DNA from 2 places in the Amycolatopsis sp. NPDC104587 genome. Region 1 is predicted to be linked to the other one. Evidence: predicted binding sites of a transcription regulator. Region 1 holds the regulator's gene; the other holds the start of a gene.
The links. The regulator HspR, encoded in region 1, represses chaperone genes until heat shock. The targets are predictions, from matches to a motif close to ANNTTGAGTNNNNNNNACTCAANNT.

Region 1 (3,199 bases):
GTTCACCGCCCGGCACGCCACGAAGAGCTACGAGTACTACGTCGGCAACACGCTCGTCGCGTCGTTCAACGGCAACGGCCAGCAGCCGCCCGCGACCGTGCAGCACACGGTGAACCTGTCCGGGTATTCCGGCCGGGTGAAGGTGCTGGCGATCTGGAACATCTCCGACACGGCCAACGCCTTCTACAGCTGCATCGACCTGCAGGTCGGTGGCGGCGGCACCCCGCCGCCCACCACCACGCCGCCCCCGACCACGACCCCGCCGCCCACCACGACCCCGCCCCCGACGACGACCCCGCCGTCGAGCGGAACGTGGAAGGCCGGCACGGCGTACAAGGCCGGTGACGTCGTGACCTACAACGGCGTGAGCTACCGCTGCCTCCAGCCGCACACGGCGATCGCGGGCTGGGAGCCGCCGAGCACCCCGGCCCTCTGGCAGCGTCAGTGAGGCTGGTCCTGGTCGTCGTCGCGCTGCTGCTGGCCGGTTGCGGCAGCAGCGCGACGTGGACCCCGGCGAAGTTCAACGACGCCGACGTGATGTTCCTGCAGATGCTGCTCACCCAGAACCAGCAGGGCATCGACATCGTCCGGCTGGCGAAGCAGCGCCCGCTCCCGGCGCCGGTGAAGGAGCTGTCGGCGGCGATCGAGGTGACGCAGCAGACCGAGGTCGACACCATGAAGAGCTGGCTGCGCACCTGGAACCGGCCGGAGAGCATGGACATGAACCCGCACGTCCACGCCGGCCACGGCGGCATGAAGATGACCGCGCCCGACCTCGTCGGCACGCTGAAGTCCACGAACGACACGGAGTTCACGCGCAAGTACCTGGACGTGCTGACCGGCCAGCAACAGGGCGCCGTCGAGCTGGCCCAGACCGAGAACGGCGCCGCCGGCGGGATCAACGCCGACGCCCGTGACCTGGCCCGCCGCGTCATCGAGTCGCGGACCGCCGAGGTCCGGCAGCTGCTGAACTTCAAGGCTTGAACGCGAAAGCCCTCCCCGGAGACCCGGGGAGGGCTTTGCGTGCTCAGGACGTCAGCGGCGCTTCGGCCGCCAGACCACCATCGCGGTCTGCGGGTTCAGCGGAACCAGGTCCCGGCGGTAGGACGCGTGCGCCGCCGCCGCGGCCTGTTCCCCGGCCGCGTACGCCGCGGCCAGTTCTTCGGTCAGCTCCTGCAGGCGGGCCCGCAGCGCGTCGACCTGGTTCTCCAGCTCGATGATGCGCTTGATGCCGGCCAGGTTGACGCCGTCTTCCTGCGACAGGCGCTGGACTTCGCGCAGCAGCGCGATGTCCCGCATCGAGTAGCGCCGCCCGCCACCGGACGTGCGGCCCGGGGACACCAGGCCCTGCCGGTCGTAGGTGCGCAACGTCTGCGCGTGCATCCCCGCCAGCTGGGCCGCCACCGAGATGACGAACACCGGGGTCTCTTCGTCCCCCTCCTGGGGAATCCCGCCGAACATCCCACTCACCTGCCTTCGAGCAGCTCAGTGATCTCGGGCCGGGGGTCGTGCCCGGCCATCGCCTCGGCGTACGCCTGCAGAGCTTCGCGCGCCTTGTCGTCCAGTTTGGCGGGAATCGCCGCGGTGAGGGTGACGAGCAGGTCACCCTGCGCGCCGTCACGCTTGGCGATGCCCTTGCCGCGCACGCGCAGCACCCGCCCGCTCGCGGTGCCCGGCGGCACCTTGAGCGAGACCTTGCCTTCGAGGGTCGGCACGGTGATCGTGGTGCCGAGCGTGAGCTCGGTGAAGTCCACCGGCACGGAGATCGTCAGGTCGAGCCCCTTGCGCCCGAACAGCGCGTGCGGAGCCACGTGCACCCGGACGTAGAGGTCGCCCGCCTGCGCGCCACCCCGGCCGGGCTCGCCTTGGCCGGCCAGCCGGATCCGCTGGTCGTCGTCGACACCCGACGGGATCCGGACGGTCAGCGTGCGGGTCCGCGTGCTGACGCCTTCGCCGCCGCACTCGGGGCACGGGTCGTCGATGATCTGCCCGCGGCCGCGGCAGTCGCGGCACGGCTCCGAGAACGCGAACGCGCCCTGGCTGCGGCTGACCAGCCCCGAACCGGAACAGGTCGGGCAGGTCCGCGGCGAGGTGCCCGGCTTCGCGCCGTTGCCGCCGCACGTCGAGCAGGTCGCCGGGCTCGACAGCCGCAGCGGCAGGGTCGCGCCCTTGACCGCCTCGGTGAAGTCGATCCGGACGTCCGTTTCGACGTCGGCCCCGCGCTGGGGCCGGTTCGCCGTCGCGCCCGCCGTCGTCCGGCCGCGGCCGAACAACCCGCCGAGGATGTCGCCGAGCCCGCCGAAACCGCCCTGCTGCCCGGCGCCGGCCTGGCCGAAGATGTCCCCGACGTCGAAGCTGCCGGTGCCGCCGCCACCGGGGAAGTTGAACCCGCCCCCGCCGCCGCCGAACAGCCGCCGTGCCTCGTCGTACTCCTTGCGCTTGGCCGTGTCGGACAGCACGCCGTACGCCTCGGAGACGGCCTTGAACTTCTGCTCCGCCTCCGCGTTGCCGGCGTTCGCGTCCGGGTGGTTCTCCTTGGCCAGCTTCCGGTAGGCCTTCTTGATCTCGTCGGCTGTGGCGTCGGAGGAGACGCCCAGTTCACGGTAGAAGTCCTTGCCGATCCATTCCCGTGCGCTCATCGGGCGTCTCCTCCTCCCACTGGAACCGGATACTGCTTACTGCTGCTGGTCATCGAGGCGCCCGTCGAGTGGCAGCTCGCCACCGACGGACGGGTCCACCGGGGCCGCGCCGGGCTCGTGGTCGGTCACGCCGACCAGCGCCGCCCGCAGCACGCGGTCCCCGAAGCGGTACCCGCGGCGCATGACCACGGTGACCGTCGGGCCCGCCACGTCGGGCGAGGTGTTGTGCTGCACGGCTTCGTGCACGCTCGGGTCGAAGGCCTCGCCCTCGGCGCCGAACGACTCGAGCCCCGCGCGCTGGAGCCCGGTGATCAGCTTGTCGCCGACGGCCTTGAACGCCCCGGTGAGGTCACCGTGCTGCTCGGCCCGCTCGAGGTCGTCGAGCAGCGGCAGCAGGTCGTTCACCACCGTCGCCTTCGCGCCGAGGACGACCGCCTCGCGGTCACGCTCGACGCGCTTGCGGTAGTTGGCGTACTCGGCCTGCAGGCGCTGGAGGTCGGCGGTGCGCTCGGCCAGCTCCTTCTCCACGCCGGAGACCACCACGACGGAGTCGTCCACAA
Region 2 (3,199 bases), on a different contig from region 1:
TGGGTCGACGCGGGCAGCGACGACTCCGGCAGGTGCCGCGGCCGGCCCAGGTAGGTCTCCAGGTCCGGGGAGTCCACCGTGAGCGGCAGGGCCACCTCGTCCAGCGCCACCTTGGTCGCGATCTTCCGCAGCACCTTCGCGATCGTGCGGTTCGCGTCGCGCACGCCCGCCTCGCGGGTGTACTCGGCGGCGATCCGGCTGAAGGCGGCGTCAGTCAGGCTCACGTCGGCGACGCCCAGCCCGGCGCGCTCCAGCTCCCGGGGGAGCAGGTGGTCGCGGGCGATGGTGACCTTCTCGTGCTCGGTGTAGCCGTCCAGCGTGACGAGCTCCATGCGGTCCAGCAGCGGGCCGGGGATGGTCTCGAGCGCGTTGGCCGTCGCCAGGAACACGACGTCGGACAGGTCCAGCTCGACCTCGAGGTAGTGGTCGCGGAACGTGTGGTTCTGCTCCGGGTCCAGCACTTCGAGCAGCGCCGCCGTCGGGTCGCCGCGGTAGTCGGCGCCGACCTTGTCGATCTCGTCGAGCAGCACGACCGGGTTCATCGACCCGGCTTCCTTGATGGCGCGGACGATCCGGCCGGGCAGCGCGCCGACGTAGGTGCGGCGGTGACCGCGGATCTCCGCCTCGTCACGGATGCCGCCCAGTGCGACCCGGACGAACTTGCGGCCCATGGCCTTCGCGACGGACTCACCCAGCGACGTCTTGCCGACCCCGGGAGGGCCCGCGAGGGCGAGCACCGCGCCCGAACGCCGTCCACCGACCGGGCCGAGACCCGATTCGGCCCGACGCTTGCGCACGGCCAAGTACTCGATGATGCGTTCCTTGACGTCGTCGAGGCCGGCGTGGTCGGCGTCGAGCACGGCCCGCGCCGCGGCGATGTCGTAGACGTCCTCGGTGCGCTCGTTCCAGGGCAGCTCCAGGACGGTGTCCAGCCAAGTGCGGATCCAGCCGCCCTCGGGGGACTGCTCGGACGTCCGGTCCAGCTTGTCCACCTCGGCCAGCGCGGCCTTCTTCACGGCGTCGGGCAGCTCGGCGCCTTCGACGCGGGCGCGGTAGTCCGTGTCGTCGGTGGAGCCGTCGAGCTCGCCCAGCTCCTTGCGGATCGCCTCGAGCTGGCGGCGCAGCAGGAACTCCTTCTGCTGCTTCTCCATGCCTTCGGAGACGTCCTTGCGGATCGTCTCGGTGACTTCCAGCTCGGCCAGGTGTTCCTTGCTCCACTCGAGCGCCTTCTCCAGGCGCGTGGTGACGTCCAGCGTGGTGAGCAGCTCGACCTTCTGGTCGGTGTCGAGGTACGGCGCGTTGCCGGACAGGTCGGCGACCGCGGACGGGTCTTCGACCTGCTGGACGGCGTCCATCAGCTGCCAGCCGCCCCGCTGCTGCAGGATCGAGATGACGACGGCCTTGTACTCGGCCGCGAGGGGCGCGGTGCGGTCGTCGGTGGTCTCGGGGGCGTCCTCGGCGTGCACCCAGCGGGCGGCGCCGGGTCCGTCGGCGATCCGGCCGACGAGCGCGCGGCTCGTGCCGCGCAGCAGGACGGCGGCCTTGCCGCCGGGCACCCGCCCGATGCGCTCGACGGTCGCGACGGTGCCGTACCCGGCGTACTCACCGTGGACACGCGGCACGATCAGGACCTCGGCCTTGGCGGTGCCGGTGGACCGGATGCCGGGGAACGACGCCTGGCTCGGCGTCTTGGCCTGGGCGGACTCCACCGCGGCCCGCGTCTCGGTGTCGGTGAGGTCGAGCGGGACGACCATGCCCGGCAGCACGACGTCGTCATCGAGCGGGAGCACGGGCAGGAGGCGGGTGTCGGTCATGTGCACTCCTCGGGTAGTTGAGTCTGCCTAGCTCAACTCTCCGATGGGTATGTTTGTTTCCGATGGTGCGTTCGCCCACAGCGATCAGGGAAAGCGCAGTTCAGCGGGCTGGGCGGCGTGCGACGGCGCACCACGCGAACGGCCGGGTTTCGAAGTCCAGGACCGTCGGACGCTCGTCGGGGCGCCAGTCCGGCAACGACGTCATCCCCGGCGGCAGCAGCGGCCAGCCGCCGAACCAGGGCAGCAGCTCGTCGGCCGAGCGCAGCCACGCCGGGTTCGACGTGTCGCGGTAGGCGTCGATGAACCGGTGCACCTCGGCCGCGCGGTCCGGCGGCGCGTCGTCGCGGCAGGTGCCGTGCGTCAGCGCCAGCCAGCTGCCCGGCGCCAGCTTCGCGCGGTACTCCGCCATCAGCCCCGCGGGGTCGTCGGACGGGCCGACGAAGTGCATCACCGTGATCATCAGCAGGCACACCGGCCGCGCCCAGTCGATCAATGACGACGTTGTCGGGTCGGCGAAGATCTCCTTCGGCCGCCGGATGTCCCGCTCGACGAGCCCCGCCCAGTCCGACGCGCCCTCGCGCTCCAGGATCAGCCGCGAATGCGCGGCCGCCACCGGCTCGTAGTCGACATAGACGACCGACGCCCGCTCGCCGGGCGGCAGCAGGTCGCGGACGATCTCGTGCACGTTCCCCGCCGTCGGCACCCCGGAGCCGAGGTCGACGAACTGGCGGACGCCGGCGTCCATCGCGGCCGCGACGACGCGGTTCATGAACGCCCGGTTCTGCCGGGAGATCGGCCGGATCAGCGGCCACACCTTCTCGACGCGGCGGCCGAACTCGCGGTCCACCGCCCAGTGGTGGTTCCCGCCGAGGTACCAGTCGTACACCCGGGCCGCGGACGGCTTGTCGGTGTCCACCCCGGCGGGGGCGATCGGCGCGGTTTCGCTCATCCGCCGGGCTTCTCCGCGATGCCGCACCACGCGTACGGCCGCGCTTCCGCCTCGAGCGCGTTCAGCTTCCGGTCGGGCCGCCAGTCCGGCAGGTGCACGATGCCCGGCTCGAGCAGCGGCCAGTCGCCGAACAGCGGCTCGATCTCCTCGCGGTCGCGCAGCCAGACCGGGTTGCTCGTCTTCCGGTACTGCTCGACGAACCAGCGCAGGCCCGCCAGGTACTCGCCGCTCCCGTCACCCTCGCTCATCTGCGAAAGCGCCAGCCAGCTGCCCGGCGCGAGCGCGTCCCGGTAGTCCGCCAGCAGGCCGTGCGGGTCGTCGTCCGGCCCGACGAAGTGCAGCACCGCCGCCATGATCAGGCAGACCGGCTTGGAGAAGTCGATGAGCCGCTTCGTCTCCGCGGCGCGCAGGACGGCCTTCGCGTCCCGCATGTCCG

Region 2: lon (endopeptidase La) is a predicted target of HspR. The motif match lies at 1,829-1,853, and genes of this name have one in related genera.

Annotation. Positions count from the first base shown of each region.
Region 1 covers NZ_JBVJNO010000004.1:690,633-693,831, reverse strand. The annotation lists gene ACZ61C_RS15170 (lytic polysaccharide monooxygenase) at 1-448, shown strand, start outside; gene ACZ61C_RS15165 (DUF305 domain-containing protein) at 445-984, shown strand; gene ACZ61C_RS15160 (heat shock protein transcriptional repressor HspR) at 1,036-1,461, opposite strand; gene dnaJ (molecular chaperone DnaJ) at 1,467-2,639, opposite strand; gene grpE (nucleotide exchange factor GrpE) at 2,676-3,199, opposite strand, start outside.
Region 2 covers NZ_JBVJNO010000006.1:146,745-149,943, forward strand. The annotation lists gene lon (endopeptidase La) at 1-1,814, opposite strand, end outside; gene ACZ61C_RS19445 (SAM-dependent methyltransferase) at 1,915-2,763, opposite strand; gene ACZ61C_RS19450 (SAM-dependent methyltransferase) at 2,760-3,199, opposite strand, start outside.